Regions from separate parts of the Arthrobacter sp. YD2 genome, predicted to be linked through region 2. Evidence: predicted binding sites of a transcription regulator. Region 2 holds the regulator's gene; the other holds the start of a gene.

Region 1 (4,413 bases), on a different contig from region 2:
CTGTACCGCGGGCGTACCGGGCAGTACGTCTACATCAGTTCCGCCTCGGCGTACCAGAAGCCGCCGTCGCAGTTGCCTGTCCGGGAGTCCACCCCGCTGCGTAATCCGTTCTGGCAGTACTCCCGGGACAAGATCGCCGGTGAGGATGTCCTGGTGGAGGCTTACCGTGCGGAGGGGTTCCCGGGAACCATCGTGCGCCCTTCACATACCTATGACGCGACCAAGGTGCCGCTGATCGGCGGCTGGGCCGATATCCACCGGATGCGGGCGGGGCTGCCGGTTCTGGTGCACGGTGACGGCACGTCCCTGTGGACGCTGACGCACAGCCGGGACTTTGCCACGGGGTTCGTCGGACTGTTGGGCCGGCCTGCCGCCGTCGGGGAGAGCTTCACCATCACCTCCGATGAGTTCCTGCCGTGGGATGCCGTCTACCGCACCCTGGCCTCAGCGGCGGGGGTGCCGGAACCGCAGCTGGTGCACGTGGCGTCCGAGACCATCGCGGCCCATGATCCGGGGCGCGGCCCGGGACTGCTGGGAGACAAAAGCCATTCCTCCGTCTTCGACAACACCAAGATCAAGGCCCTGGTTCCCCAGTACTGTGCGGCCATTCCCTTTGCTGCCGGCGCCCGCGAAATCCTGGGCTGGTATGACGCCCATCCGCAGGCGCAGGTTCCGGACGCGGGCTGGATGGATGTCAGCGACCGCCTGGCTGCGTGGGCCGGCGCCGGCGCGGCCGACGGCAAGCGGCGGAAGAAGTCGCCGGCAACCGGTGTTTGACTGTTAGAGTGCCTGCAAGAGGCCAAATGAAAGGCAACAGCATGTCGGATAAAAACCCGTTTGCGGGACTGGGTGACGGAGCACGTTCCAATTCCGGTCCCGACGGCGACCAGTACGCCTACCCGCAGTCCAACGAACCGCGGCCGGCACCGCGGCCTCCGGAGTCCCCGGCCCCGCAGCAGGCACCGTATCAGCAGTACCCGAACCAGCAGCAGGGCCAGTATCCGGCCCAGCAGTACCCGGGCCAGCAGCAGGGCCATGCCTACCCCGGCCAGCACCAGACGCCGCCGCAATACCCCGGCTATCCCGGCGGCCAGCCCCCGCAGGCCTACCCGAACCAGGTCCAGAACTACCCCGGCCCCGGGCAGCACCACCCGCAGCCCGGATACGGCCAGAACCAGTTCGGTCCCGCCCCGTACGGGCAGGGACCCTATGCACAGGGTTACCCGTCCCAGAAGTCCCGGGTGGTTGCCGGTCTGCTGGGCGTATTCCTCGGCGCCTTCGGGGTGCACCGCTTTTACCTGGGCAACTCCGGCATCGGCGCAGCCCAGGTGGTGGCGACCGTGTTCACCGGCGGCTTTGCCGGCGTCTGGGGATTTGTGGAAGGCATCATGATCCTCTGCAACGCCCAGCCCTTCCGCACGGATGCACGCGGCATCCCGCTCAAGGGATAACGCGACGCAGGACTGTCCCGTCCGACGACGGCGGGACAGTCAGCCCTGCATGTTACGGCGGTAGCGGTGCTCCAGCAGCAGGCGGGCTCCGTTGACCACCAGCGTTTCGACCGGCACCCCCTGTTCCTCGGCCAGTTCCTCCAGTTCCCGTCCCAGCTTCGGCGGGATCTGTACCTCAATGATCATGGCTTAAATCGTATAGCCGCCATTGGCCCCTTCCTGACGGAACGTCCGTCAGCTGCGTCACCCGGCAGTGTGCTCCGGCCGGGTAAGCCTGCCAATCAGCGGCACGGATACCCGAAGACGGACCCGCCCGGCTGCCGGACCGCCACCGCTGCCCCCGCCCCGACGTCGGCGGTGCTAGTCTGGACATTCGAACGTTTGTTCTAGTGCAGCCCGGCGGGAAGGCGGATACATGGCGGTGTTTTCAGCAGACCGTTCCCGCAGGACAACACCGCCGGCGGAGTCCGACGCCGCAACGGCAGCCGGCTTCCCCAGCCCCGCCCGCGACTATTTCGACGGCCGGATAGACCTCAACCGGCACCTCATTCGCGACCCCACTTCCACCTACGTGGTGCGGGTGGACGGCGATTCAATGGCGGGCACCGGTATCTGCAGCGGAGATGAACTGATCGTGGACCGCTCACTCACTCCGCGGGACGGCGCCGTCGTGGTTGCCGTGGTGAACGGTGAGCTGGCGGTACGCCGGCTGCTGCTGGACGGCGGCCGGATCCTGCTGCGGGCGGACAGCCCGGGGTATGCGGACATCGAGGTGGCGGAACCGTCCGAACTCTCGGTATGGGGCGTTGTGACGCGCTGCCTGCACCATGTCTGACGCGCCCGGGACGGCCGCTTCCGGCGAACGGATTGCCTTGGTGGACGTGAACAGTTTCTACGTCTCCTGCGAGCGCGCCTTCGACCCGAAGCTTGCCGGCGTGCCCGTGGTGGTGCTCTCCAACAATGACGGCTGCGTGGTGGCCCGCTCGGATGAAGCCAAGGCCCTGGGCATCAAGACCGGGACCCCCTGGTTCCAGCTCGCCGAATCCGCCCCGCAGGCGGGCCTGATCCAGCGCTCCAGCAATTACGAGCTCTATGGCGACCTGAGCTCGCGGGTGATGGAACTGCTGGGCCGTTATGCCCTCTGGCAGGAGGTCTACTCCATTGACGAGTCCTTCCTTGGCCTGGCCGGCACCCCCGCCGAACTGGACGCCCAGGGTGCGACCATCCGCGCCGCCGTCGCCCGGCACACCGGCCTGCCCGTCTGCGTGGGCATCGGCAGCACCAAAACCCTGGCCAAGTTCGCCAACCGGATCGCCAAACAGAACCGGCACCTGCAGGGCGTGTGCAACCTGGACACCATGGACCCCGCCGTCGTGGACACCATCATGTCCCGGGTACCGGTGACCGGCCTGTGGGGTGTGGGCTCCCGGCTGGGGGTCCGGCTCGCGGCACTGGGAATCGAGTCCGTGGCGGACCTGCGGGCGGCAGACCCGGCAATGATCCGGCGCAAATTCTCGGTGATCCTGCAGCGCACGGTGCTCGAACTCAACGGGATCTCCTGCATCCCGCTCGACGAACGCGCGGACCGCAAGCAGCTCATCTTCTCCCGCAGCTTTTCCACGCCCGTGACCACCCTGGCGGATATGCGCCAGGTAATGAGTATCTACGCGCAGCAGGCCGCAGCGCGGCTGGAGCGGGAAGGCCAGCAGGCCTCCGTTCTGACCGCCTATGCGGGAACCTCGCACTTCAGCACCTCCGCTGCGTCCTTCCCGTCCGCCACCGTCCGGCTGGCCGCCCCGACGTCGGACCCGGTCCTGCTCAGCCGGGCCGCGGTCAACGCTCTGGACGCCCAGGTGGTCGAAGGCGTGCCGTACACCAAGGCCGGGGTGATGCTCAGCGGGTTGGAGGCCGCCGGAGCGCAGCCGCTCTTCGAGGAATTCGTCTCCGCCCAGGAACGCCGGAACCTGGGCGAGCTGCTGGGCCGGGTCACGGACAAATACGGGGCGGCGAGCATCGGCCTGGGCATCGCCGGGATGGCAACCGCCAAACCCGAATGGACCATGTCCCGCAAATACTCCTCCCCGCGCTACACCACCGAGTGGAGCGAGCTGCCGGTAGTGAAGGCGAACTGAGCGGATACCTGCGCCCTCCCAGCCGCATAGGTAGTCTTCCTGACTGAGTGCCGCTGACAGCCCATGGCCCGGCGGGGTAGCCTGCCGACTCAGGAGCAGGGCGGACTCCATCCGCCCGCCGGCTCCTGTCTCGCAGCCGTCCCGGGGGTTCACATGGAAGTATTCTGGCCCGGCGCCGTCATCGGCCCGGTAGTTATGCTGCTCTGCTTCATCGGCTTCAGGAAACGCGAGGCGCTGGCCCGGGGTTTCTTTGCGGGGCAGGAAGCCCTCCACGGAACGCAGCGGGCCAACCGCATCATGGGCGAACCCGCGGCACGGCCGGGCAGGCTCACGGCTCCCCTGCTGGGCGGCATGGCGCTGGGCGCAGTGTTCTTTGTCCTCTCGGTCACCGGAGTCCTGGCGACGGACAGTCCGGCGGCCCCGGCCCCTCCCCCGGGCTTTTTCCTTCTCGCGGCTGCGGGCATCGGCTTTGGCGCGTCCGCCATGGTGTATGTGCTGACCCGGAAAGGACGCAAACCCGTAAGGGCACTGCTGTGGGCACTGGTCCTCTCCGGGATGGCCTGCATCCTCCTCGCCGGGGTGCTGTTCCTGCGCCAATGATGCTGCCGGCCGCTTGATATCCCGGGACGGCTGATATCCGGGTACGGCCGGTTCCATGCGAGGCTGTAACCATGGATCTGGTGGTATCGCCTGCGCTCACAATCCCGGCAGCGGAGCTCACCTGGCGCTTCTCCCGCTCCTCGGGTCCGGGCGGCCAGCACGTGAACACCTCCGACAGCCGGGTTGAGCTGTTGTGGAATGTTGCCGGGTCGGCGGTGCTTACGGAGGAA
Region 2 (4,413 bases):
GCTGCCCGACTACGACGTAGTGGTCATTGACGAAGCGCACGAACTCCAGGACCGCGTCACGGGAGCCGTCACCGGACAGCTCTCCGGCACCATCATCTCCGCAGCGGTAGCGGCCGCCCGCAAACACACCTCCGCCAGCCTTGAGCCTCTTGCAGCGGCCGGGCGTGCCTTCGACCAGGTCTTCGCGCCGGTACCCTCGGGCCTGCTGGCCGCCGGCCTGTCCGAGGACCAGGAACTGGTGCTCGGCCATGTCCGCGAATCCACCCGGACGGCGCTGTCGGATTCCAAACCCGAAGGGCCGGATGCAGTGGACGGCGGGCGGCAGATGGCCCGCTCACGGTTGCTGGCCGTGCAGGAAATGTGCGAACGCATCCTCGATGCCGGCAATTCCGGCGAGGTCGTCTGGGCATCGCGGACGAGCACTTTCGCGCCCGGCACCGGCTACACCGCACCCGAAGAGGATTCGCCGCCCGTCATCAACGTGGCCCCGTTGTCCGTGGCAGGGCGGCTGCGGGAGGGACTCTTCGACGGGCATACCGTGGTCCTGACCTCGGCGACCCTTGCCATCGGCGCCGAGTTCGGCCCCGTGGCCGGCGCGCTGGGACTCCTGGGTGCCGGTGCCCCGAAATGGACGGGCACCGACGTCGGCAGCCCCTTCGACTACCCCCGCCAGGGTGTGCTGTACGTGGCGAAGGACCTGCCCAAACCGGGACGCGGAACCTCGCCGGAACAGCTCGACGAGATTGAGGCCCTGATCAAGGCCTCCGGAGGCGGTGCGCTGGGCCTGTTCTCCTCCCGCCGGGCCGCCGAGGAAGCCGCCGAGGCACTGCGTTCCCGCGTGGATTTCCCCATCCTGTGCCAGGGCGAATCCACCATGTCCGCCCTGGTCAAACAGTTCGCGGAGGACGACGAGACCTGTCTGTTCGGCACCATGTCCCTCTGGCAGGGCGTTGACGTCCCGGGAGCCTCCTGCCGGCTGGTGATTATGGACCGGATCCCGTTCCCGCGCCCGGACGATCCGCTGATGACTGCGCGCACCCGTGCCGTGGCCAAGGCGGGCGGCAACGGCTTTATGAGCGTTTCCGCCACCCACGCCGCCGTGCGGCTGGCGCAGGGCGCCGGTCGGCTGATCCGGGCTTCCGGCGACAAAGGCGTGGTGGCGGTGCTTGATTCCCGCCTGGCCACCGCCCGGTACGGCAGCTTCCTGCGGGCAGCCCTGCCGCCCTTCTGGGCCACGACCGACCGGGCCGTGGTCCTGCAGGCACTGCAGCGGCTCGCCGGGCAGCCGGCGGACGCCGGGAGCTGACCCGGCCGGACCAGTCGATATGCGCGCACGGATAAACACGTGCCGTCAAACAGCAGAGCCGTTCAACAGCAGAGCCGTTAACCAGCAGTGCCCCGGCCGGTAGCCGGGGCACTGCTGTTTAGTCCCTGTGGGCATTTCGGTCTGGAGCTTAGAGGGAACGCATAACCGATACGACTTTGCCCATGATGGTCGCTTCGTCGCCCAGAATCGGTTCGTAGCGCGTGTTCTGCGGCAGCAGCCAGGTGTGCCCGTTGCGCTGGCGGAACGTCTTGACCGTGGCCTCGTCCTCCAGCAGGGCTGCGACGATGTCGCCGTTCTCGGCGGTGGGCTGGCGCCGCACCACCACCCAGTCGCCGTCGCAAATGGCCGCATCGACCATGGAGTCACCGGCAACCCGGAGCATAAACAGGTCACCGTGACCCACGAGTTGGCGGGGCAGGGGAACCACTTCTTCAACCTGCTGGTCGGCAAGGATGGGCCCGCCTGCGGCGATCCGTCCCACCAGGGGCACCATGGCAGTGTCGATTGCCGTGGTGAGGTCTGCCACCGCGCTGCCTGAGCCGGCCACGCCGGTAGCGGACCCGTCCTGCGCGGAGCTTTGACGTGTGCCGGCATTGCCGGAACCGGAGGTGCCTGCGGACTCAGTGCCGGCGGCCTCGCCGTTGCGGGAGGACCCGGCATCGCGCAGCAGCAGCGGAACCAGGATCTCCATGGCCCGGGGGCGCTTGGGGTCGCGGCGGATGTAACCGAGTTTCTCCAGCTGGGTCAGCTGGTGGGTGACGCTGGAAAGGCTCGCCAGACCGACAATGTCGCCTATTTCGCGCATGGACGGCGGGTAGCCGTTGGTGCTAACCGAACGCTGGATGGTTTCCAGGATCTTGGTCTGGCGCGCAGTCAGGCCCTTGGAGCGGCCTGCCGGCGCGGCAGGGGGAGGGGTGCTGCCATTGGAAACAGTCCTGCGGGCCACGTCGGCTTCCCTTCACGGACGGCCCGCGGTTGCGGGCCGGTTGGTTCTGGCGGTTCTGGCGGTTTGAATCTGGCGGTCTGGTTCTGTCCGGGCGGTGCTGCAGCCCGGTCTTTGTCCGGTCCCGGCCGTTTTGTCAGAGGCGGATGGTTAGTTGGTTCCAGCCGCTTCCGATGGGTTCAACGCTAGGGGAGCGCAGCACGTTTATCAAACATATATTCGAGCGAGTCTCGACATTGTTCGTAGATAGGTGCTAGAAATGTTCGAGTACAACTTAGAACATACGTTCGAGTCCGGGCTGCCGACACCTCGGTGGCTCCACCAGATGTTCGAATGCAGTTTCGAGCCGCAGTGTTTCCTCCCGTGCTTATTGCGGGCGGACGGCGGCAGCTCTGCGCTTCGGACCGGAAAGGTATTGACATGTCAGTACACGTACTTCCCGCTGTTCCTTCTGCAGCCGCACCCGCTTTGTCCCAGGCGCCTCTGCGCCTCACCCGCCGGGGCCGGCTTCTCCTGGTCGGAGCACCGCTGATGCTGACCTCGGCCGCCCTGCTGGTCTTCATTGGATTCTTCACCGCACCGGCCATGGCCTCGGGCAACTCCCCGGAGCAGACCCGCACTATCCAGGTGAGCGTTTCGAACGGGGAATCCCTGTGGTCTCTCGCCACGGAATTCGCCCCTGACCGGGATCCCCGCACCGTAGTTGCCGACATCGTGGAACTGAACAACCTGGATGATGCCACTGTGCCGGCCGGCCGCCAGCTCTACATCCCGGTGACGCGCTGACCTTCGGGAACCGGGCTCCTGCGTGCTGCATGCGGGAGCCGTCCCCTGCCTCAGGCTCGCGGACTGGTCTTTATTAGGGGACCGGTCTCCGCCTAGGGAACGTTCTTCATGGAGGGACTTAGAAGTGCTGGCAGGCGGCCCGGATTCCGGAACTGTCCCCGCAGCGCCTTAAGCTGTACTGGTGAGTGAACAGCTGGAAAACCTGAACCGACTTCCCCTGCGCGATGACCTCAGGGGCCTGACGCCCTATGGGGCCCCGCAGCTGGATGTGCCGATCCTGCTGAACGTCAACGAAAACACCCATGGACTGCCCGAGCACGTGCGCCGGGCCATCGTTGCCGAAGTGGAGTCCGCCGTCGGCGGGCTGAACCGCTACCCGGACCGGGAATTCACGCAGTTGAGGGAAAACCTGGCACGGTACCTCGGCCACGGGCTGGCGCCGGAGAACATCTGGGCAGGCAACGGTTCCAATGAGGTTCTCCAGCAGATCCTGCAGGCTTTCGGCGGTCCCGGCCGGACGGCAATGAGCTTCCCGCCCACCTACTCCATGTACCCGTTGCTAGCCAGCGGTACCGGCACCGCCTACGTCACCGGCACACGGGAAGCGGATTTCTCCCTGACCCCGGAATCGGCCGGCGCGCAGATTCGTGCCCAGGCACCGAACATCATCATTTTGTGCACGCCGAACAATCCCACGGGAACGGCCCTTGGCCTGGACGTCATCGAAGCCGCCTACGAAGCGGGCGAAGCGTCCAACGCCATCGTGGTGGTTGATGAGGCCTACGCCGAGTTCTCCCACGCCGATACCCCCAGCGCCCTGCAGCTGCTGCCGGGACGGGAACGCCTGATCATTTCCCGCACCATGTCCAAGGCCTTTGCCCTGGCCGGGGCTCGGATCGGATACCTGGCTGCAGCACCCCAGATTGCGGATGCCCTGCGCCTGGTCCGGCTGCCCTACCACCTCTCGGCCATCACCCAGGCCACGGCCAACGCCGCGCTGACCCATGCCGATGCCCTCCTGTCCAATGTGGAGGACATCAAAGCCCAGCGTGACCGGATCGTGCGGGAGCTGACGGACCTCGGACTGGCCCCCGCACCCTCGGACGCAAACTTCGTGCTCTTCGGCGGCATGGAGAACCCCCGCGCTATCTGGGAAGGCCTGCTGGAAGCCGGCGTCCTGGTTCGGGACATCGGCATTGAGGGCCATCTCCGCGTCACGGCCGGCACGGAAGCTGAAACGGATACCTTCCTTAGCGTGCTGCGGTCCCTGCTTCCGGCCTGAACGGCCCGCCGTCCGCGGCCGCCCCGATTCCGGGACCCGGCCGCACCGGGACTAAACTGAGAAACTGCCGGAGCT

What was found. The regulator LexA, encoded in region 2, represses DNA repair genes until DNA is damaged. The targets are predictions, from matches to a motif close to TCGAACANNTGTTCGA.
Region 1: umuD (translesion error-prone DNA polymerase V autoproteolytic subunit) is a predicted target of LexA. The motif match lies at 1,825-1,840, and genes of this name have one in related genera.

What each region holds. Positions count from the first base shown of each region.
Region 1 is NZ_JAUHHB010000002.1:219,274-223,686, reverse strand. Features, by position in the region: gene QWJ37_RS07655 (NAD-dependent epimerase/dehydratase family protein) at 1-777, shown strand, start outside; gene QWJ37_RS07650 (TM2 domain-containing protein) at 819-1,451, shown strand; gene QWJ37_RS07645 (hypothetical protein) at 1,491-1,637, opposite strand; gene umuD (translesion error-prone DNA polymerase V autoproteolytic subunit) at 1,867-2,286, shown strand; gene QWJ37_RS07635 (Y-family DNA polymerase) at 2,279-3,583, shown strand; gene QWJ37_RS07630 (hypothetical protein) at 3,737-4,183, shown strand; gene arfB (alternative ribosome rescue aminoacyl-tRNA hydrolase ArfB) at 4,255-4,413, shown strand, end outside.
Region 2 is NZ_JAUHHB010000003.1:34,033-38,445, reverse strand. Features, by position in the region: gene QWJ37_RS11245 (ATP-dependent DNA helicase) at 1-1,306, shown strand, start outside; gene lexA (transcriptional repressor LexA) at 1,455-2,204, opposite strand; gene QWJ37_RS11235 (LysM peptidoglycan-binding domain-containing protein) at 2,691-3,056, shown strand; gene QWJ37_RS11230 (histidinol-phosphate transaminase) at 3,238-4,338, shown strand.